DNA from 3 places in the Lentzea sp. NPDC058450 genome. Region 1 is predicted to be linked to each of the others. Evidence: riboswitches for the same ligand, from Rfam matches in the RefSeq annotation. Region 1 holds a riboswitch; each other region holds the start of a gene.
The links. Region 1 has a riboswitch for glycine ahead of gcvT (glycine cleavage system aminomethyltransferase GcvT). Riboswitches for the same ligand answer to the same signal wherever they lie in the genome.
Positions count from the first base shown of each region.

Region 2: another riboswitch for glycine. It lies ahead of gcvH (glycine cleavage system protein GcvH); the one in region 1 lies ahead of gcvT (glycine cleavage system aminomethyltransferase GcvT).
Region 3: another riboswitch for glycine. It lies ahead of gcvP (aminomethyl-transferring glycine dehydrogenase); the one in region 1 lies ahead of gcvT (glycine cleavage system aminomethyltransferase GcvT).

Region 1 covers NZ_JBHXLO010000006.1:132,888-140,481, forward strand. The annotation lists gene ACFWNN_RS12225 (CaiB/BaiF CoA transferase family protein) at 1-926, shown strand, start outside; gene ACFWNN_RS12230 (hypothetical protein) at 1,264-1,443, shown strand; gene ACFWNN_RS12235 (helix-turn-helix transcriptional regulator) at 1,608-2,099, shown strand; gene ACFWNN_RS12240 (hypothetical protein) at 2,193-2,573, shown strand; gene ACFWNN_RS12245 (DUF3817 domain-containing protein) at 2,588-2,890, shown strand; glycine riboswitch at 2,936-3,026, shown strand; glycine riboswitch at 3,027-3,121, shown strand; gene gcvT (glycine cleavage system aminomethyltransferase GcvT) at 3,218-4,312, shown strand; gene glyA (serine hydroxymethyltransferase) at 4,327-5,592, shown strand; gene ACFWNN_RS12260 (hypothetical protein) at 5,752-6,423, opposite strand; gene ACFWNN_RS12265 (class I SAM-dependent methyltransferase) at 6,584-7,594, shown strand, end outside.
Region 2 covers NZ_JBHXLO010000029.1:108,972-116,565, reverse strand. The annotation lists gene ACFWNN_RS34740 (TROVE domain-containing protein) at 1-1,529, shown strand, start outside; gene ACFWNN_RS34735 (helix-turn-helix domain-containing protein) at 1,609-1,962, shown strand; gene ACFWNN_RS34730 (L-serine ammonia-lyase) at 1,964-3,328, opposite strand; gene gcvH (glycine cleavage system protein GcvH) at 3,355-3,738, opposite strand; glycine riboswitch at 3,799-3,892, opposite strand; gene ald (alanine dehydrogenase) at 4,117-5,229, shown strand; gene ACFWNN_RS34715 (TetR/AcrR family transcriptional regulator) at 5,300-5,980, opposite strand; gene ACFWNN_RS34710 (MFS transporter) at 5,990-7,438, opposite strand.
Region 3 covers NZ_JBHXLO010000008.1:126,726-134,319, forward strand. The annotation lists gene ACFWNN_RS15310 (ANTAR domain-containing protein) at 1-378, opposite strand, end outside; gene ACFWNN_RS15315 (hypothetical protein) at 632-847, shown strand; gene ACFWNN_RS15320 (CDP-alcohol phosphatidyltransferase family protein) at 955-1,536, shown strand; gene gcvH (glycine cleavage system protein GcvH) at 1,579-1,962, shown strand; gene garA (glycogen accumulation regulator GarA) at 2,076-2,534, shown strand; gene ACFWNN_RS15335 (MerR family transcriptional regulator) at 2,583-3,125, shown strand; gene ACFWNN_RS15340 (bifunctional nuclease family protein) at 3,249-3,722, shown strand; gene ACFWNN_RS15345 (MerR family transcriptional regulator) at 4,088-4,654, shown strand; gene ACFWNN_RS15350 (Clp protease N-terminal domain-containing protein) at 4,742-5,710, shown strand; glycine riboswitch at 5,767-5,862, shown strand; gene gcvP (aminomethyl-transferring glycine dehydrogenase) at 6,017-7,594, shown strand, end outside.

The sequences.
Region 1 (7,594 bases):
CCGAGCTGGTGCTGGGCCTGGTCGAGCGCTCGGACGTGCTGATCGAGGGCTTCCGGCCGGGCGTGACCGAACGGCTGGGCATCGGGCCCGCGCAGTGTCTCGCCCGCAACCCGCGCCTTATATACGGACGCATGACCGGCTGGGGGCAGGACGGGCCCCTGGCCGACCGGGCTGGCCACGACATCAACTACATCGCCGTCGCGGGCGCGCTGGAGCCGCTCGGGCGGGCCGGCGGGCCGCCGTCGTTCCCCATCAACCTGCTCGGCGACTTCGGCGGGGGAGGGCTGCTGCTGGCCCTCGGCGTGCTGGCGGCGCTGTACGAAAGGGAACGCTCCGGGCGCGGCCAGGTCGTGGACGCGGCCATGGTCGACGGGGCCGCGTTGCTGACGACGTTCCTGCACGGCATGCGGTCCGCGGGCATGTGGTCCGGCGGCCGCGGCGAGAACATGCTCGACGGTGGAGTGCCGTTCTACGACGTCTACGAAGCCGCGGACGGGCGGTACGTGGCCATCGGCGCGTTGGAGGAGAAGTTCTACGCCGACCTGGTGCGCGTGCTGGGCCTGGAGGAGGCGCCGACCCGCAACGACCCGGCGAACTGGCCTGAGCTGCGGGAACGCATCGCGGCGGCGGTGAAGACCCGGCCGCGGGACGAGTGGGCGGACCTCGCGCGGGACACGGACGCGTGCCTGGCGCCGGTGCTCACCCCGGCCGAGGCGGCGAATCACCCGTACAACGCAGCCCGCAACACTTTCGTGGACGTGTCCGGTTCGTCGCATCCGGCGCCGGCGCCCCGGTTCGACCGCACTCCCGCGGCGGTTCCGACCGCACCTGTTTCGACCGGAACGAACACGGATGAAGTGCTTGCCGACATGGGTGTGGCGGACGACCGAATTATGGAACTGCGGCGGTCTGGAGTAATTGGATGAATGCTCGGGTGCGCATTAAAGGCGCCACGAAGGCGTGACGGTGCGTGATGGGTCGTGTTCGGCATCCGGGTGAGGCCCGGTGCAACAGTCTCGCTTCCAAGCTGTGGGATCCGAGGGAGTCCGTGTTCACCTCGTGCCCAGGACATCGGCGCAGCTGACGCCCGTCTTTAGCCGCCATTCGGGTGACGTTGGCCGCTGTGCAGGCGTGCGCCGCTGGCAGAACCTGGGGAGAGTTTGGCGTGGTCGTTGTTCATCGGCCGGGTGAATGAGGGACCATGACGGGTGACACGGGCGGACTGCCGCCTGACCGGTGAACCACACGGACGGAGAGGTACCTGTGAACCTCAAGAAGGTGCTAGTGCTGGCGGGCGTCGCGCTGGTGCTGTTCCTCCTGATCACCCAGCCCGAGCAGTCCGCTTCGGCGGTCCAGCAGGTCCTCGGCTGGCTGCGGCAGGGCGCGGAGTCGATCATCACCTTCGTCAGGAGCCTCTTCGGCACGGCCACCCCGCTCAGCTAGTGACGGACGGTGATCCTCGACCGTCTGCGTTGAGCCGGACGGGTGGAATGCGGCCAATCACGCACTGGTAACGGGTGTTCTGGGGATTCAGGGTCTGGCGATTGTCAGACCTACCGAATACCTTCCGCTGCAATGGCCGATCCCCGACCGACGAGGAGGCATTGATGGTCGAGGACTCCGGGGTCCACGAGCTGTTGCAGCAGTGGGCGGCTGAACGGTCTGATGACGCAGAGATGCAGGAGGTGAACCGGATCAAGAACGCGTGGCTCGCGGAGGCTCCCCCCTCGGCGCCTGGCATCCCCGTCCAGCGGGGCGGCAGGAGTGGGTCGCGTGGCTTGGTCAAGGTCGACTCGGCGGATCCGGCCTACGTGGCCGCGATGCGCAAGCGGGCGCCGGAGGCACCCGAGGCGATGCTCGCCGCCGCGGCGAGCTACTGGCAGCTGGTGGGCGACGTCGCCGAAGCCGAGCAGTGGTGGGACGCGGGCATCAGCCCGTTGGACCAGCGCGCGCTCGACTACCGCGCGGCCGGCCTCACGCCTGCCGATCTCGGGAGGCGCCTGGGACCGATGACGGTTCTCCAGCACCTTCGTCGTGGTTCTGCCGCGGCCTGGTGCGTTGCTCGTCTGCGGAGGCAGCGCCGGGACGGCGTGGCGTAGTGGAAACGGGCTGTCGGAGGCGGCAGCCCTGCAACCACTCCCCTCGAAGGGCGGCCTCCGTGCGGGAGGCCTCACCCAAGTAGTGTGGAGGTCGTGCGCGGCCTCCTTACTCCCCAACGTGTGCTGATCGCGTTCGCCTGTCTGGCGGCGCTGATCGTCTGTTGCGGGCTCGCGTACTGGCAGTGGCAGCGCTTCGAGTCCGCCAGCGGCACGTTCCAGAACCTCGGGTACGTGCTCCAGTGGCCGCTCTTCGGCCTCTTCCCCCTCTTCATGGTCTGGCGTTTCCGCAAGCTCGCCCGCGAACGCCGTGACGAGGCTCTCTCACCCGAGCCGGTTGCATCCGCTCCGAGGCCGGAAAGTACGGTTGTCGCCGTCAAACCCGCGCCTGTCGAGCACTTCGACGATGACGAAGACGCGGAGCTCGCGGCCTACAACCGCATGCTCGCGGACCTCAACGCGCGGGACGGTCGTTGAGCGAAGGCGGGCAGATGAAGGGTGCGTTGACCCGGTTCAGGGTCATGGCTTACGTGGTCGGAGTCTTCCTGCTGCTCCTGGTCGTGGCGATGGTGCTCAAGTACGCCGCGGACATGGGTGGCGCGATGAAGGTCGTCGGCCCCGTGCACGGGTTCCTCTACGCCATCTACCTGGTGATTTCCGTCGACCTGGCGCTGAAGCTGCGCTGGTCCATCAAGGGCACGGCGCTGGTGCTGCTCGCCGGCACGATCCCGTTCCTGTCGTTCTGGGCGGAGCGCAAGGTGGTCGAGAAGACGGCGCAGGGCGTGCCGCTGTGACGTTTGGCCTGCTAGCGTCTGGGGCTACCAACTGAACACGGCCGTCGATGTCGCGCGGGAGAGCTCCCTTCGATGGGAGCACCGTAGGAGCAACTCCTCCCCGGAATCTCTCAGGTACAGGTACCGCACGACGAAGGCAACTCTGGAAAGCAGGCTGCTCGGCAGCCTCGCCCACGGTGCAAGTCACGCTCGTCGTGGCGAAGCTCTCAGGCTCATGACAGAGGGGGAGGCTCGCTCAAGTGAGGAGTCTCCGATGGACCGTGTCATTCTTCTGATGCCTCAGCCGGCCGCGTCCGGCTCTTCGGCGCACCCTGGAGGAGCGTTCTGATGTCCCGCCTCACGCCTCTGAACGCCGAGCACGAGCAGCTCGGCGCGATGTTCACCGACTTCGCGGGCTGGCGGATGCCGCTGCGCTACTCGTCCGAGCTCGCGGAGCACCACGCGGTGCGCCAGACCGCGGGCCTGTTCGACCTCACGCACATGGGTGAGATCGTGCTGACCGGTCCGCAGGCGGGGCAGGCCCTCGACTACGCGCTGGTCGGGCACATCTCGGCGCTGGCCGTCGGCAAAGCCCGCTACACGATGATCACCCAGGCCGACGGCGGCGTGATCGACGACCTGATCGTGTACCGCCTCGGCGACGAGGAGTTCATGGTCGTCGCGAACGCCTCCAACGCTTCAGTGGTGGCTGAAGCGCTGGTCGAGCGCGCGGCCGGGTTCGACACCGTCGTCACCGACAAGTCGACGGACTACGCGTTGATCGCGATCCAGGGCCCGAAGTCGGTCGAGATCCTCTCCGGACTCACCGAGACGGACCTGTCCACGGTCAAGTACTACGCCTCGTACCCGTCGAAGGTCGCCGGCGTCGACGCGCTGCTGGCCCGCACCGGCTACACCGGCGAGGAGGGCTTCGAGCTGTTCGTCGCCCCCGCCGACGCGTCCGCCGTCTGGGCCGCGTTGCTGGAGGCAGGCGAGGCGCACGAGCTCAAGCCGTGCGGTCTCGGCTGCCGCGACACGCTGCGCCTCGAAGCCGGGATGCCGTTGTACGGCAACGAGCTCACCACGTCGCTGACGCCGTACCACGCCGGTCTCGGTCGCGTCGTGAAGCTCGACAAGCCGGGTGACTTCGTGGGCCGCGACGCGCTGACGAAGGTGTCGGAGTCCGATGTGGACTCGGTCCTGGTCGGACTGAAGACGCCCGAGCGCCGTGCCCCGCGGCACGGGTACGCGGTCCTGAACGGCGACGACGTCGTGGGCGAGGTGACGTCGGGCGCGCTGTCCCCGACCCTCGGCTACTCCGTCGCAATGGCCTACGTGAACCGGGCCAGTGCCGAGCCGGGCACCCCACTGCTGGTCGACGTCCGCGGCAAGAAGCAGCCGGTCGAGGTCGTCGCCCTTCCGTTCTACAAGCGCGCCAAGTAAGGGAGATCTTCCAGATGTCCGACCAGTTCAACGCTTCCCTCGCGGAGTACGACCCCGAGGTGGCGCAGGCCGTGGCGGCCGAGCTGGCGCGCCAGCAGGGCACGCTCGAGATGATCGCCTCGGAGAACTTCACCCCGGTCTCCGTCCTGCAGGCGCAGGGCTCGGTGCTGACGAACAAGTACGCCGAGGGCTACCCGGGCCGCCGCTACTACGGCGGCTGCGAGCACGTGGACGTCGTCGAGCGCCTCGCCATCGAGCGCATCAAGTCGCTCTTCGGCGCGGGCTTCGCGAACGTCCAGCCGCACTCCGGCGCCCAGGCCAACGCGGCCGCCATGTTCGCGCTGCTCCAGCCCGGCGACACGATCCTCGGCCTGGACCTCGCGCACGGCGGTCACCTGACGCACGGCATGCGCATCAACTTCTCCGGCAAGCTCTACAACGTCGTGCCGTACCACGTCTCCGACGGTGACGGCCGCGTCGACATGGCCGAGGTCGAGCGCCTCGCCCAGGAGCACCGCCCGAAGCTGATCGTCGCCGGCTGGTCCGCGTACCCGCGTCAGCTGGACTTCGCCGAGTTCCGCCGCATCGCGGACTCGGTCGAGGCCTACCTGATGGTCGACATGGCGCACTTCGCCGGCCTCGTCGCCGCGGGCCTGCACCCGTCGCCCGTGCCGCACGCGCACGTCACGACGACCACGACCCACAAGACCCTCGGCGGTCCCCGTGGCGGCGTGATCCTCTCCAACGAGGCCGACATCGCCAAGAAGATCAACTCGGCGGTGTTCCCCGGCCAGCAGGGCGGCCCGCTGGAGCACGTGATCGCGGCGAAGGCCGTGGCGTTCAAGCACGCCGCGTCGCCCGAGTTCGCCGACCGCCAGCGCCGCACGCTGGAAGGTGCGCGCATCCTGGCCGACCGCCTGTCCCAGGCCGACGTGGCCGCGGCGGGCGTGAAGGTCCTCACCGGCGGCACGGACGTCCACCTGGTCCTGGTCGACCTGGTCAACTCCGAGCTCGACGGCAAGCAGGCCGAGGACGTTCTGCACCAGATCGGCATCACGGTCAACCGCAACGCCGTTCCGAACGACCCGCGTCCGCCGATGGTGACGTCGGGTCTGCGGATCGGCACGCCGGCGCTCGCGACCCGCGGGTTCGGCGAGGTGGACTTCACCGAGGTCGCCGACGTGATCGCGGAGGCCCTCAAGCCGGGCGCCGCCGTCGACGAGCTGCGTGCGCGCGTCGAGGTGCTGGCGGCGAAGCACCCGCTGTACTCCACGCTCTGATTCTGACGACGAAGGGGCGCCACCGGGATCCGGTGGCGCCCCTTCGTTCTACCCGGAGCGAAAACGACGGGAACCCCGGCCCCTTCCCCAGGGCCGGGGTATCACCGTGTCAGGGTGTTGTGTCTTTCAGATGGACCGTCCTAACGGGACTGTGGGGTGTTACGCAGCGGGTGCCACGACCGTTCCAGGCGGGAGGCACTCGACGTTGCGCTTGCCGTCGGGCTGGATCACGAACCAGGTGTTGCCGATGCCCTGGCCGGCCCACTTACCGGGAGCCGGGTCCTTCGAGTAGGTGTAGAGGGCCCAGCCGTCGATCGCGACCTGCTTCTTGCCGTCGGCGCGGGTGATCAGCGACACCAGCTTCGAGTCGACGCCTTCGAGCTGCGGAACCGTGTCCGACAGCACCGGCGGCCACGTCACGGCGCACTGGTCGTTGCAGTTGGACTTGCCTTCGGGCTTCGGGACGTCCTTGTCGAAGCGGTAGAGGGTCCGGCCGTCGCCGTCCTGGACCACGTTGCCCATCTTCTCGACGGCCTTGCCCACCAGCTTGATCGAGCTCACCGGCGCTGCGGCCGGGGGCTGCGCCTGCTGCTGCGCGGGAGCTTCCGGGGCCTGCTGCTGCACCTGGGTTTCGGGCGCCTGCGCGGGCTCCTGGAGTACCGGGGGCTGACCCACGTCGCCGTAGTCACCGAGGACGCCCAGGTCGGTTTCGGTCTGTGCCACCGGCTTGGAGTTGCTCGAGCCACTGCCCGTGGCGCTCCAGACACCCAGACCCAGCACAACTGCCAGTCCCGCGGCGAGCCCGATGGCGATGCGGTTACGTCGGATCACACTCATGTCCTCCTTGTCCATCTGTTCGCTCTATCGAGGCCATACGGCCGGGGTTGCGTCTCGGTTCAGAAACGAACCGAACCTCTTGCTGTCTCGAACGTCTGGCGGAGCCAGGTCACGCAGGAGGTGCAAGGTGGTCGTCGCTGGTCAGCTGGCGGGAATGGCCGAACGGGTGCTGGGTGCGCCGTTGCCGATCGGATTTCGGGCGTGGGACGGGAGCGTGGCGGGTCCGCAGGACGGGACGGTCCTCGTGATCCGCTCCCGCGACGCGCTGCGGCGGCTCGTGTGGAGTCCGAACGAGCTGGGCCTCGCGCGCGCGTACGTGAGCGGGGAGCTCGACGTGGAGGGCGACCTCGCGGAGGGGCTCTCGCAGATCTGGGGTCTCGTGCGCCGGGGCGTGACGCGCCGGCCGCGGTTGGCGGAGGTGGCGAAGCTCGCCGTGAAGTTGAAGGTGCTCGGGCCCAACCCGGACGCGCCGCGCGAGGAGGCGCGGCTGCGCGGGGCGTTGCACTCGAAGGGGCGCGACCGTGATGCCATTTCGCATCACTACGACCTGAGCAACGACTTCTACCAACTCGTGCTCGACCCGAGCATGGCCTACTCGTGCGCGTACTTCACGTCCGAGGACGAGTCGGTCGCCGACGCGCAGCACAACAAGCTCGACCTCGTCTGCCGCAAGCTCGGCCTGGAGCCGGGCATGCGCCTGCTCGACGTCGGCTGCGGCTGGGGTTCGATGATCATCCACGCGGCGAAGCACTACGGCGTGCACGCCACGGGCGTGACGATCTCGGCCCAGCAGCGGGCGCACATCCTGAAGCGCATCGAGGCCGAGGGGCTGACCGGCCGGGTCGAGGTGCGCCTGCAGGACTACCGCGAGGTGGCCGACGAGCCCTTCGACGCGATCTCCACCATCGAGATGGGCGAGCACGTCGGCGAGAGCAACTACCCGACGTACGCCGCGACGTTGTTCCGGCTGCTGAAGCCCGAGGGACGCCTGCTGCTGCAGCAGATGTCGCGCGGCCACAACGCACCCGGCGGCGGCGCGTTCATCGAGTCGTACGTCGCCCCGGACATGCACATGCGCCCGGTGAGCGCCACGACCGGCTTCCTGGAGGCGGCCGGCCTGGAGATCCGTGATGTGCACGCGCTGCGCGAGCACTACGTTTGGACG
Region 2 (7,594 bases), on a different contig from region 1:
CGGTTCCGGCGAGCGTCACGTACGAGGGCGGACCCGGCCACGTCCGGGACACGAAGTCCGAGCTGTTCCTGCTCGCCGTGGCGAACATGGGCGGCGAGGACACCTTCTACGAGTCCGGCGGCCGGCGCGACGACCGCTTCACCCAGCTCGTCCACGAGGCCGCACTGGAAGACCCGGAGTGGACCGCGCGACTGCTCGCGTGGCTGCGTTCCGAGGCGAACATGCGCACGGCCTCGCTCGTGGGCGCGGCGGAGTTCGTCGCCGCACGCCTCGCCGCGGAGTCCGACGCGGGCATCACCAACCGAGCCGTCATCGCCTCGGTGCTGCAGCGCGCCGACGAGCCCGGCGAACTGCTCGCCTACTGGACCGGCCGGCACGGCCGCCGCGTCCCGAAGCCGCTGAAGCGAGGCATCTCCGACGCCGTCGGGCGCCTGTACAACGAGCGCGCCGTCCTGAAGTGGGACAGCGACGCCCGCGGCTTCCGCATGCCCGACGTCCTGAACCTCGCGCACCCGGCTCCAGCCGCACCCTGGCAGGGCGACCTGTTCCAGTACGTCCTGGACCAGCGCCGCTCGGCCGACGCGGCCGTCCCCCAGTCGCTGCGCGTGATCGCGGCACGGCGTGAGCTGATGGCGTGGCCGGTGGAGCAGCGTCGCGCGCTCTTCTCGCGCCCGGACGCGGCCGACGTGCTGCGCGGGGCCGGGATGACGTGGGAGGCCGTGTCGGGGTGGCTGCAGGGGCCGATGACCCGCGAGGTGTGGGAGGCGCTCGCGCCGTCCATGGGCTACATGGCGCTGTTGAGGAACCTGCGGAACTTCGACGAGGCAGGCATGTCCGACGAGGCGGCGGCGGCCGTCGCGGCACGTCTGGCCGACCCCGGCCAGGTCGCGCGCTCGCGCCAGTTCCCGTTCCGCTTCCTGTCCGCCTACGAGGCCGCGCCGAGCCTGCGCTGGGGCCACGCCCTGGACCAGGCCCTGCAGGCATCGCTGGCGAACCTGCCCGCGCTGCCCGGCCGTTCGCTGATCCTCGTCGACACCTCGGGATCGATGACGGGCGGCTCCTTCTCGGCGCGCTCGAAGGTCACGCCGGCCAAGGCCGCCGCGGTCTTCGGCGTCGCGCTGGGAGCCAAGGGCGAGCAGGTCGACGTCATCGGCTTCGCGGACGGCACGTTCCGGCACGACATCGCCCGCGGGGCGTCGGTCATCAAGGAGATCGACCGGTTCCTCGCGCGCAACGGCGAGGCCGGGCACGGCACGGACATCGCCGGGTCGCTGAAGCGCACGTACCGGGGTCACGACCGCGTGTTCATCATCTCGGACATGCAGACGGTGTCCGGGCCGCACGGACGTGGCGTCGGGGACCTCGTGCCGCGGCACGTGCCGATCTACGGCTTCAACCTGTGCGGGTACCAGACCGCCGCGTACGCGACCGGCGGGGCCAACCGCCACGAGTTCGGCGGCCTGACCGACGCAACGTTCAGGTCCATCCCCCTGCTCGAGGCGGGCCGGAACGCCACCTGGCCGTTCTGACGGGTGTGGGAGCTCCCTTTACGCGGGGAGCTCTCACACTTACTTTCAGTTAGCGTTCTGACCAGCTACAATTCTTCTCATGGACTACGATGTGTTCGCGAAGGCGTGCCCGTCACGTCCCACGCTGGAGCACGTCACCGGCCGGTGGGGCAGCCTGACGCTGAGCGCTCTCGACGCAGGCCCGCTGCGGTTCAACGAGCTGCGCCGCCGCGTCGACGGGGTCAGCGAGAAGATGCTGTCCCAGACGTTGCAGGCGCTGGAGCGGGACGGGCTCGTGCACCGCGAGGCGCAGCACACGAACCCGCCGCGGGTGGACTACAGCCTGACGCCGCTCGGGCGCGAGACGGCGGTCAAGCTGTTGTCGTTGATCCATCACCTGGAGGCGTCGATGCCTCAGGTGCTCGATGCGCAGGCCGCGTACGACGCCCGCTGACTCAGCACTCGATGACGTTCACGGCGAGTCCGCCGCGGGCCGTCTCCTTGTACTTGACCGACATGTCCTTGCCGGTGTCCCGCATGGTCTTGATGACCTTGTCCAGCGACACGAAGTGCGAGCCGTCGCCCCGCAACGCCATCCGCACCGCCGTGATGGCCTTGATGGACGCGACGGCGTTGCGTTCGATGCACGGGATCTGCACCAGGCCGCCGATCGGGTCGCACGTCAGCCCGAGGTTGTGCTCCATGGCGATCTCGGCGGCGTTCTCGACCTGTTCGGGGGTGCCGCCGAGCACCTCGGCCAGGCCGCCGGCGGCCATCGAGCAGGCCGAGCCGACCTCGCCCTGGCAGCCGACCTCGGCACCGGAGATCGACGCGTTCTCCTTGAACAGCACGCCGATCGCGCCCGCCGTCAGCAGGAACCGGACGACGCCGTCGTCCGAGGCCCCCGGCACGAACTTCGTGTAGTAGTGCAGGACGGCGGGAACGATGCCGGCCGCGCCGTTGGTCGGCGCGGTGACGACACGGCCGCCGGCGGCGTTCTCCTCGTTGACCGCCAACGCGAACAAGGTCACCCAGTCCATGACCCGCAGCGGGTCGGTGACGAAGTGCTCGCTCTCCAGCCGCTTGCGCATCTCGGCGGCGCGGCGGCGGACCTTCAGGCCGCCGGGCAGCGTGCCGTGCTCGGTGCAGCCGCGTTCGACGCACTCCTGCATGACGTGCCAGATGTGCAGAAGTCCTTCCCGCACTTCGGTTTCCGTGCGCCACGACAGCTCGTTGGCCATCATGATCTCACTGATCGACAGGCCGGTCTCGCGGCAGCGCGCGAGGAGCTGGTCGCCGGTCAGGAACGGGTGCGGCAACGGCGTGGTGTCCGGCTTGATGCGGTCGGTGCCCGACGCGTTCTCGTCGACGACGAAACCGCCGCCGATCGAGTAGTAGACGGCGTGCTCGACCGACTTGCCGCCGGCGAAGGCCTCGAAGCTCATCCCGTTGGGGTGCAACGGAAGTGACTTGCGGCGGTGCATGACGAGGTCGCGGTCGTGCGTGAACGCGATCTCGTGCGTGCCGCCGAGCCTCAGCCGTCCACTGGAGATGATCTCCTCGACGCGTTCCGCGGCGGCGGACGGGTCGACCTCCTCGGGGAGGTTGCCCTCCAGGCCGAGGAACACGGCCTTGGGGCTGCCGTGGCCGTGGCCCGTCGCGCCGAGCGAGCCGAACAGCTGGACGTGCACGCGATCCACAGTGGACAGCTGTGGGCCGAGCTTGTCGACGAACATCGCGGCCGCGCGCATCGGGCCGACCGTGTGCGAGCTGGACGGTCCGATGCCGACGGAGAACAGGTCGAAAACGCTGATCGCCACTGATCAGTCCTTCGTGGTGGTGGAGGTCAGTCAGTCTTGGTGAGCTCGGCGTACTTGGCCGCCGTGAGCAGGTTCTCGGCCGACTCGACGCGGACCTTGAACAGCCAGCCCTCGCCGTACGGGTCGTTGTTCACGATCGCCGGGTCCTGCACGACGGCGTCGTTGACCTCGATCACCTCGCCGGTCACGGGCGAGAACAGGTCGCTCACGGACTTGGTGGACTCGAGCTCACCGCACACGGCGTTGGTGACGACCTTGGCACCGACCTCGGGCAGCTGCACGTAGACGATGTCGCCGAGCGCGTCGGCGGCGTATTCGGTGATTCCGCAGGTCAGCGGGTCCTGGGTGCCCGGCGTCCAGTCGACCCACTCGTGTTCGACGGTGTAGAGCAGGTTCTCGGGGAACTCCACGGCGACTCCTCTGGCTGTGACGGGTCAGGACACTTCGCCCCCTCCGCCGTGCAGAGTTGCCTACCCCGAGTGGTCTTGCTGCCTGAGAGTGTGCGGGAGCTTGCCCCTTCGGCGCCCCGACTGCGTTCGTCGAGGTCTCTCCCACGCGGGTTCTGACGCTGACGCGCCGCGGCCGGTGTTCAGTTCTCGGCGCGAACGCTATGTGCGGCCCCCGCCGAGTGTCAACGCGGGAAGGTCAAGTGGAACGCGAACAACACTCAGGTCGCTCTGTCCTAACTGAACAACCGGAGGGTTACCGGATAGTGCGATCAGCACAGTGACATGACCTTGCGACTGGCCCACATTATGAGATGTCGGCCACCGAACGGAGGAGTCATCGTGCGGATCGCTGTTCCCCGCGAGATCAAGAACCACGAGTACCGCGTCGCTCTCACCCCTGCCGGTGCGCACGAGCTGACCAGCCGCGGCCACGACGTCTACGTCGAGCAGGGTGCCGGTCTCGGTTCCGCGATCACGGACGAGGAGTACCTCGCCGCGGGTGCCAAGATCCTCGCGACCGCCGACGACGTGTGGGCCGAGGGCGACCTGGTCCTCAAGGTCAAGGAGCCGATCGCCGAGGAGTACCCGCGTCTCCGCGCCGGCCAGACCCTCTTCACGTACCTGCACCTCGCCGCCGACAAGCCGCTGACCGAGGCGCTGCTGGCGTCCGGCACCACGGCCATCGCCTACGAGACCGTGCAGCTGCCGAACCGCGCGCTGCCGCTGCTCGCCCCGATGTCGGAGGTCGCGGGCCGCCTCGCCCCGCAGGTCGGCGCGTTCAGCCTGATGAAGCCCTCCGGCGGCCGCGGTGTGCTGCCCGGTGGCGTCCCCGGTGTCGCCCCGGCCCGCGTGGTCGTGATCGGCGGCGGCGTGGCGGGCGTCAACGCGGCCACCATCGCCGTCGGCATGGGCGCCGACGTGCAGATCCTCGACACCAACGTCGACCGCCTGCGCCAGATCGACGCCCAGTTCCAGGGCCGGCTGCGCACGCTCGCGTCCAACTCGTTCGCCATCGAGCAGGCCGTCCGCGAGGCCGACCTGGTCATCGGCGCCGTGCTCGTCCCCGGTGCCGCCGCGCCGAAGCTCGTGTCGAACACGCTGGTCGCCGACATGAAGCCGGGCTCGGTGCTCGTCGACATCGCCATCGACCAGGGCGGTTGCTTCGAGGACTCGCGCCCGACCACGCACGCCGAGCCGACCTACGAGGTCCACAACTCGGTCTTCTACTGCGTGGCGAACATGCCGGGCGCCGTTCCGCGCACCTCGACCTACGCGCTGACCAACGTGACGCTGCCGTACGCCGTCGCGCTGGCCGACAAGGGCTGGGAGAAGGCGCTGAAGGACGACCGTTCGCTCGCCCTGGGCCTCAACGTCCACGCGGGCAAGCTGACCAACGGCCCGGTGGCCGAGGCGACCGGCCTCGCGCACACGCCGCTGGAGTCCGTGATCTGAAAGCCGGCCAGATGAAAGCCAACTGAATGAATGAGGCCCCCGCACGCGAGCAACGCTGCGGGGGTTTCGCCTATCTGAGGGCCGAGATGCGCGCCTTGATGCCGTCGATCACGCAGTCCAGGCCGAACTCGAACTGCCCCTCCAGCGACCAGATCTCCGGCTGGTCCAGCATCGTGACGTAGGTCGGGTGCTTCTCCCGGTACAGGTCGGCGATCTTCGCGAGGTCCGGCGGCGGCGAGTCCATGCCGCCCCGGGCGGTGAAGTTGACCTCGGCGATCGCGTACCCGACCGCGAAGCTGGAGATCGTCGAGACAGACCGCGCCGCCCCTCCCAGCGACAGACCCGCCCGCAGCATGGGTTGCAACATCGCGTCGCTCATCGCCACGGCCTTCGGGCCGATGCTGTTGAACTCGCCGATGCCGCGGATCCACCACGGGTGCTTGTGCGCGAGACGACGCATCGAGTGCATCATCTCGCGCACAGCGAGCTCCCAGTCGTCGTCAGGACCCGGCAGCGGGAACTCTCCGTAGATCTCGTCGAGGCAGAGCTCGATCAGCGCGTCCTTCGTCGGCACGTGCCAGTACAACGACATGGGTGCCGCGCCGAGCGCCGCCGCGAGCTTGCGCATGGACAGCTTCTGCATGCCGTCGGCGTCCAGCATCTCCATCGCCTTGCGCACGATGGCGTCCCGGCTCAGGCCGAGGGGCTGGCCGCTGCCGGGCCTGGGCTTGCCGAACCACACGCTGTCCACGTCGCGATCCTATGCACGTCGCAGCAGCACGCTGGCCACAACACCTCCCAGGAACACGGCGATCGCGCCGATCACGAGGCTCACGCTCATGCCGTTCGAGAACGCCTCGCGCACGGCCGTGATGTCCGCACCGCTGTGCAGCGCCTCGCTCAGCGAACGCCCCGACACGCCGTCCGGCAGTGACGCCACGAACCGCGCCGACAGCAGCGCGCCCAGCACGGCGATGCCGAACGAGGAACCCAGCTCCGTCAGCGTGCCGGACAGCCCGGACGCGATGCCGGCGCGTTCCGGCGGGATCGACCCCATCAGGGCGTTGACCGCGACCGGTTGCGACACACCGACTCCGACGCCGATGAGCACCAGCCCGGCGAGCGTCGGCGGGTAGGTGTCGCCGATCGACAGCAGCAGCACGCCGCCCGCGACGATCGTCATGCCGAGCAGCATCGCCCGGCCGGCGCCGAGCTTCATCACGAGCTGTCCCAACGTGTTGCTGGTGACGAGCAACGCGATCGCCATCGGCGCCACCCGCACGCCCGCCTCCAGCGGGCTGTACCCCAGCACGCCCTGGAGGTGTTGCGTCAGCAGGAAGAGCGAGCCCGCCATGCCGAACGCGGCCAGCACGCCCGACGCCACCGCGCCGGTGAAGCGGCGGTTCTTGAAGAACCCGAGGTCGAGCATCGGCTCGGCGGTGTGCCGTTCCCACAACGCGAACCCGGTCATCGTCACCAGCCCGATCGCCACCGGCACCCCGAACTCGGCCGAGCCGAACCCGTGCTCCGGCACCTCGATCACGGCGTAGACGATCGACACCATGCCGATGATCGACAGGATCGAGCCGAGCACGTCGGGCTTGCGCACGGTCGGGTCCTTCGACTCCGGCACCAGGAACGCGACAGCCGCGATCGCGAGGAGCGCCACCGGCACGTTGATCAGGAACACCGAGCCCCACCAGAAGTGCTTGATCAGCGCGCCACCGATCACCGGCCCGGCCGCGAAGCCGAGGCTCGTGACGGCGGCCCAGATGCCAATGGCCTTCGGGCGTTCCTTGTCGTCGAACAACTGCATGAGCACGGCCAGCGTGCCCGGCATCAGCACGGCGGCGCCGATCCCCATGAAGCCGCGGGCCGCGATCAACGCCTCGGACGAGCCCGCGTAGGCCGCCACCGCGCTGCCGGTGCCGAACAGCACCAGACCGGCCAGCAGGGCGCGCTTGCGGCCGAACCTGTCGCTCAACGACCCGGTCGTGAGCAGCAGGCCCGCCAGCGCGAGCGAGTAGGCGTTGATCATCCACTGGATGTCGGCGGTGCTCGCGTCCAAGCCCGTGGAGATGGACGGGATCGCCACGTTGAGCACGGTGTTGTCCAGCACCACGACCATCACGGACAGGCACAGCACGCCGAGCACGGCCCAGCGTTGCGGGTGCGGGTGCACCACGGCCTTCTCGGTCGTCGAAGTCATCTTTCCTCCCCCTTACGGTGTACGAGGAACTTACAGCGTACGAGACCGCAGGGCGCAAGCCGTTTTCGCTCAGGACGGAACGAGGTGACTCAAGCGCGCAGACGCGAGCGAGTTTCGGAAAGTTTTGGGGAAAATAAAGGGCGGCCGCGCTCAACC
Region 3 (7,594 bases), on a different contig from region 1:
CTCGACCACCGACGCGGCCGTCGCGACGAGCGGTTCCATCTCCTCGATCACCTGCAGGTCGGCGAGCCGCGGCGAGTGGTCCAGGTAGACGGTCAGCACCACCGGCCCGCTGTCACCCCAGCTCCCCGGCACCGCCACCACGTGCAGACCACCGATCTCGCCCGAGGTCTGCCGCTCGTCGCGGGAGGCCTCGACGAGCGGTCCGGCACCCGCGTCCAGCTGGGCCTGGTCCAGCTCCTCCGCCACGCCGACCGCCCGCAGCTGCTGCGTCCCCGGCCAGACGCTCAGACCCACCCCGAGACAACCGTCCATTTGGGAGCTCAGGTGGGCCATCAAGCGGCTGAGCAGCTCTTCTCCGAACTTCACCTGGGATTCCACGGCTCGAGGTTAGGCCGGGCCGAAGACGAGCACGAGCCGTGCGGTCATCGGCGAACGACGAACGGTTGCACAGGCAAGGACCAGAAGATCCGTTCCGCTTCGGGCCCGAACAGCTCGGCGCGCCGAACGCCCCACCCAACGCTTAGGGCCCAAAACACACACGTGTTCTGAACCACAGTCCGACAGAATTCGTTTCCAGGGATAACGCCGGAGCCCCGGTACGCGACATCCCTGGTGTCACGGAGGGACAGAAATGAGAACCGCCATGGAGACCCACCCGAAGCAGGACGAGGAGTCCGACTCAAGCCTGCCCACCACGCCGTGCAGCGTGGTGTGGAGCCGGGGTCACGCCTACGTGCTCGAGGGTTTCCGCGCCCGCTGGGTCGGCCGGGACGACCGGGGCCGCCCGCACGCCATCACCGGTGCCGAGATGCAGCGCCGGGGCTGGACGTTCACCCGCACAGCCTGAGAAGCACCCACGAGAACGCAGAACGACCGCACTCCCGCAACCAGTCGCACCGCGTGCCGTGACGCCATCCGGCAGCCCTTGCGCAGTCACTCGTTTAGAGTGCGGGTGTGCGTGATCCGGCTGATCGCCTGCTGACGATTCCGAACCTGCTCAGCGTGTTGCGGCTGGCCGGTGTTCCGCTCTTCCTGTACCTGTTGCTCGGACCCCGCGCGGACGGCTGGGCGCTGCTCGTCCTCGTTCTCGCGGGGCTGTCCGACTGGCTGGACGGCAAGCTCGCGCGCTGGCTCAACCAGATGAGCAACCTGGGCGCGCTGCTCGACCCCGCCGCGGACCGCCTCTACGTGTTCTGCACGCTGCTGGCGTTCGTCATCAGGGACATCGTGCCGCTCTGGGTCGCCCTCGTGCTGGTCGGCCGCGAAGTCGTCGTGGGCATCTGCCTGCTGATCCTGCGCGGCCGCGGCTGGGCTCCGTTCGAGGTCACCTACCTGGGCAAGGCCGCGACCTTCAACCTGCTCTACGCCTTCCCCCTGCTGCTGCTCGCGCAGGGCGACTCGGCGTGGGCGCAGACCGCCCTGCCGATCGCGTACGCGTTCACGGCGTGGGGCGGAGCGCTCTACCTGTGGTCGGCGCTGCTGTACGTCTACCAGTTCTTCCTGGCCCTGCGGGTCACACCTCGCACGGTCGCGTGAAAAGATCACCCCATACAGGTTCAGCACGAGGAGCGCAGTCAGTTGATTCCCGAGGAGCTTCGCTACACCGAGGAGCACGAGTGGATCGCCAGCACAGGCGAGAACACCGTGCGCGTCGGCATCACCGACTACGCCCAGGAACAGCTCGGTGACGTCGTCTTCGTCCAGCTGCCCGAGGTCGGTCACACCGTCTCGGCGGGGGACACGTTCGGTGAGGTCGAGTCCACCAAGAGCGTGTCTGACCTCTACTCGCCGCTCGACGGCGAGGTCGTGGCCATCAACGACGCGTTGGTCCAGTCGCCCGACGCCGTCAACACCGACCCGTACGGCGAGGGCTGGATGGTGGAGATCCGGCTCAACGACGCGGACGCGCTCGAAAGCCTGTTGGACGCGGACGGGTACAAGGCGTTGGTGGAGAAGGAGTGACGTCGATCTTTCGCCGGATCTTCGGCCGGAAGGGGAGCCGCGCTGAAGGCGGTGACCCCAACGCGATAGGTTTTACCGGAAGTGACGGATCCAGCAGCAGGAGGAGAGCTCAGGTGAGCACGAACGACGGCCCAGGCGTTCCGCCGGAGCAGTCCCCGGAGCGGACCTCCGTCTTCCGGGCGGACTTCCTCCAGGAGATGGAAGGCGGCGCCGAGGCGCCCGCACAGGAGCCGGCCGTTGCCGGTGTTGACGCCCTTCCCGCCGGTTCCGCGCTGCTCGTGGTCAAGCGCGGTCCGAACGCCGGATCCCGGTTCCTGCTGGACCGAGACACGACGAGCGCCGGGCGCCACCCCGACAGCGACATCTTCCTGGACGACGTGACGGTCTCGCGCCGGCACGCCGAGTTCCGCCGGGAGAGCGGCGAGTTCGTCGTCATCGACGTCGGCAGCCTCAACGGCACCTACGTCAACCGCGAGCCGGTCGACCAGGCCGTTCTCGCGAACGGTGACGAGGTTCAGATCGGCAAGTTCCGTCTCGTCTTCCTGACGGGTCCCGGCTCCGCGGGAGCCTGACGCGTGACGGCCGGGCGGCCACAACGCGGGGGCTCGAGCATCGGGGCTGTGCTCGCGCAGCTCCGTCCCGAGTTCCCCGACGTCACCATCTCCAAGATCCGCTTCCTGGAAGCGGAGGGGCTGGTCCGCCCGGCGCGCACCGCCTCCGGCTACCGCCAGTTCAGCGTGGCGGACGTCGAGAGGTTGCGGTTCGTGCTGTCCGCACAACGGGACAGGTACTTACCGCTCAAGGTGATCCGCGAGCAGCTCGACGCCGTCCCCGACGCGGCGACGGCCGTGACGCGGATCGATCTGCTGGCCCAGACCGGGTTCACCGCCGAACAGCTGTCCCAGCTGGAGCGTGACGGTCTGCTGCGCCCCGGCCCCGGTGGCCGGTTCACCACCGACGACATCACCGCGCTCCGCACGATCCGGACGATGACCGGACTCGGCGTCGAGCGCGAGCACCTGCGCGCGGTTCGCGCTGCGGCGGACCACGAGGTGGTTCTGCTGAAGTCTTTCTCAGATCCTGAGACGGTGCGGGAATTGGCTGACCTCTTCACCTCGTTGCACACGTTGTTGGTAAGAGCGGGTCTGCGGCAATCATCTTGATCACGTTCTGCCCGCAACGATTGAGCACACGGCCCGCTTGGCGGGTAGCGTCGACTGCATACGCCGGGGGATGCTCGGAGCGAACCGGGTACTCCCCAACGAGTCAGAGGGAGGCGAGACCCGATGAGTGAGATGCGCGTCGTGGGCGTCCGGGTGGAGCTGCCCCAGAACCAGCCGATCCTCCTGCTGCGGGAAACCGAGGGCGAGCGGTACCTGCCGATCTGGATCGGGTCCGTCGAGGCCACGGCGATCGCGCTCGAGCAGCAGGGCGTCCGTCCTGCCCGCCCGCTGACCCACGACCTGCTCAAGGACGTCATCGGGGCGTTGGGTCGCAACCTCGAACAGGTCCGGATCACCGACCTGCAGGAGGGCACGTTCTTCGCCGAGCTCGTGTTCGACGGCGACGTGCGGGTGTCCGCGCGGCCGTCCGACTCGGTGGCGCTCGCGTTGCGGGTGGGCGTGCCCATCCACGCCGACGAGGCCGTGCTCGCCGAGGCCGGGTTGATCATCCCGGACGAGCAGGAGGACGAGGTCGAGAAGTTCCGCGAGTTCCTCGACTCGGTCTCCCCGGAGGACTTCCGCGGAGCGGACACGTAGACACCGTCGCGGAGCGGACACGCGGACAGACCTGTGTGCGACGCCTGTGGCGCCTGTGAGTGAGTTTCGGTGCGTCGCACTCTGTCTCGTTAGGGCTTTCGAACGTTCGTTTGGACGTCGCTCGATCGGACTACTTTAGGTCGTTTTTCTCGCTAAACGATCACTAAACGTCACCTGAAACGCCTAGTTCGGGTGACGGTGTGACTCTCTACCTGAGGTTGAGGGTCGCAACTCCCCGCGCGTCGCGTTGACCTGCCCTCGGACCGGTCTTACCGTCGAACTCGAGTGGACGTCGCCGGTTCACGTGAGTGGACGTGGCGGCTTGACGGTCATGAGTTTCGTGGCCGTTCCGAGGGGAGGCAGGCGTGGTCGAGGAAGCGCCCTTGAGGGCCGAATCCGGGCTGCAGGGTGAACTGTTCCCGGACTCCTCGCTGCCGGACGAGCTCGTCGGTTACCGAGGGCCCGCGGCGTGCCAGATCGCGGGCATCACGTACCGGCAGCTCGACTACTGGGCACGGACCGGGCTGGTCGCGCCGACGGTGCGGATGGCGCACGGGTCGGGCAGCCAGCGGCTGTACTCGTTCAAGGACATCCTGGTGCTCAAGGTCGTGAAGCGGCTGCTGGACACCGGGGTCTCGTTGCAGAACATCAGGGTCGCGGTCGACCACCTGCGCCGCCGCGGCGTGCAGGACCTGGCGAAGATCACGCTCTTCTCCGACGGCACCACCGTCTACGAGTGCACCTCGCCGGAGGAGGTCGTCGATCTGCTGCAGGGCGGTCAGGGCGTGTTCGGCATCGCGGTGAGCGGTGCGATGCGCGAGATCTCCGGCACGATCCACGAGTTCCCGGCCGAACGTGCGGACGGCGTCGAGATCGCGCCGATGACCGAGGACGAGCTGACCCGCCGCCGCCGCGAGCGCGCGACCGGCTGATCGTCCCGCTGATCGTGGCCGACTGGCCGTCCTGAGTGGCCGGTCGGCAGCAGCGCCGCAACCCCCTTGCTCCCTAGCGTTTCCGGCATGACGCACACCCCTTCAGCGCAGGTCGTCAAGGTCCTGGCCGCAGCCGTGCAGCGCGCCTTCCGGCTGGAGTTCGGCTTCGTCGGCACCGAGAACCTGCTGATCTCACTGGTCGACACCGTCGGCCCTGGCCGCAAGCTCGGCACGACCTCGCTGACGGCACAGGCGATGGCCAGGGGCACCGACCACTGGGCCGGCGACGACGGAGGCGTTGTCACCGAGTCCCACCCGGACGTCACGGCGCTGTTGAGCGCCGCCCACCACCACGCCCGCGTCGACACCCTCCTGCCCGCCAGTCAGGCGCTGGAGACCTGTCTGCGAGCCGCTGTGGCGCAGGCGGGCGACGGCGTGCTGACGACGACGCACCTCGCGCTGGCGCTGCTGTCGCTCGACTCCGGGAGGGTCGCCGACCTGATGTTCCTGCACGGTGTGGACGTGGACGAGACCGCCGCGGCCGTGCGGGCCGACGCCACGCGGAAGTACGCCGAGGTCGAGGAGACGCCCGCCGTCTGGTTGCTGCGCAAGGCGGGAGCACTGGAGGGCGAGGCCGGCGGCGGGTACGTGCGCTGGCTGACCAAGTTCGTCTCGCGCGGCCAGGGCCTGGGCGGCCCGGTGCTGACCGCCGTGCGCAACGAGGCCGACCGGCTGGCCGTCGCCGGGCGCCGGGACGTGTCGTCGAGGGACCTGGTCGAGGCCGTGCTCACGCTCGACCACCAGCTGACGGTGGCAGGCCGCAGGCTCAAGCCCGAGTTCGAGTCGGGAGGTGCGGCGGCCCTGCGCGAAGCGGGCGTGGACGGCACCTCACTGCCCGCCGGAGGCGCCGTCGAACGCGCGATGGAACGCGCGAAGCTGGTCGCGGCCCGCAGCGGCGACCAGATCGTGGGCACCCGGCACCTGCTCGTGGCCGTGCGCGACGACCCCGCCGACCCGGTCGCGGCGGCCCTCGTCGGTCTTCGTGCTGAGACGTAGGTCGCGTCCCTAGCGACTACCCGGGCTGCCTGCGGGTATTCTTCTCGGGTAGTCGCTGAACTCAGGCGGGAGAGTCCGGGCCCCGAGCCCGGCGCCGAAGGAGCAAGTCCCTCCCCGGGAACCTCTCAGGCATCCAGGACCGCCAGAGCGAGACGCCTCTGGAAAGTGGACTTCCGCAAGGGAGTCCCGCCGACGGTGAAAGCCCGTTCTCGCAACGGGTGAACCTCTCAGGCGCCCCTCGGGGTACGGACAGAGCGGGGAGGGCACAGGACCAGTGTGCCCGCAGCCATCCCCCGGAGGCGTTTGATGACGCAGGACCGCATTCCGCTCGCCGCTCTCGAGCACGGCACCCCGTTCGCCGACCGCCACGTCGGTCCCCGGCCCGCCGAACTCGCGCGCATCCTCGACGTCATCGGCGTCGGATCGCTGGAGGAACTGGCACAGCACGCGGTTCCGTCGTCCATCCACGAACGCGACCTCGTGCTGGACCTGCCCGTCCCGGCCACCGAGACCGAGGCGCTCGCCGAGCTGCGCGAGCTCGCGTCCCAGAACCGGCCGATGACGCAGATGATCGGCCTCGGCTACTACGACACCGTGACGCCGGGCGTGATCCTGCGCAACGTGCTGGAGAGCCCGGCCTGGTACACGGCCTACACGCCGTACCAGCCGGAGATCTCGCAGGGCCGTCTCGAAGCGCTGCTGAACTTCCAGACCATGGTCGGCGACCTGACCGGCCTGCCGGTCGCGAACGCGTCCATGCTGGACGAGTCGACCGCCGCCGCCGAGGCGATGACCCTGGTGCGCCGCGCGGGCAAGTCCAAGTCCGCCAAGTTCGTCATCGACGCCGACACGCTGCCGCAGACGCTGGCCGTGATCGAGACGCGCGCCGAGCCGCTCGGCATCGAGATCGTCGTCGCCGACCTGTCGCAGGGCATCGAGGGCCTCGGCCTCGGCGGTGACTTCTTCGGCGTGCTGCTGTCGTACCCCGGCGCGTCCGGTGCGGTGCGCGACCAGAAGGCGTTGATCGAGGAGATCCACGCGGCCGGAGCCCAGGCCGTCGTCGTCGCCGATCTGCTGTCCCTGACGCTGCTGCGCGCGCCGGGCGAGATCGGCGCGGACGTCGTCGTCGGCACCACCCAGCGCTTCGGCGTGCCGATCGGCTTCGGCGGCCCGCACGCCGGCTACATGGCCGTCCGGTCCGGTCTGGAGCGTCAGCTGCCCGGCCGTCTCGTCGGTGTGTCCGTCGACTCCGACGGCTCGCTGGCCTACCGCCTCGCGCTGCAGACCCGCGAGCAGCACATCCGCCGCGAGAAGGCCACGTCCAACATCTGCACCGCGCAGGTGCTGCTGGCCGTGATCGCGTCCATGTACGCCGTCTACCACGGTCCCGAGGGCCTGCGCGCCATCGCGACCCGCGTGCACCGCATGGCCACCGTGCTCGCCACGGGCCTGTGCGAGGCCGGTCTGGACGTCGTGCACGGCGAGTTCTTCGACACCGTCGAGGTCCGCGTCGAGGGTCAGGCCGCCGCCGTCGTCGAGAAGGCGCGCGAGGCCGGCATCAACCTGCGTCTCGTCGACGCCGACGTCGTGGCCATCGCGTGCGACGAGAAGACGACGCGCGCGCACGTCATCGCCGTGTGGAACGCCTTCGGTGTCACTGGTGCCGACGTGGACGCGATCGACGCCGACACCGCCGACGGCATCCCGGCCGACCTGCGCCGCACGTCCGACTACCTGACCCACCCGGTCTTCCACGCGCACCGCTCGGAGACCGCGCTGCTGCGCTACCTGCGCGCGTTGTCCGACAAGGACGTCGCGCTCGACCGCAGCATGATCCCGCTCGGCTCCTGCACGATGAAGCTGAACGCCACCGCGGAGATGGAG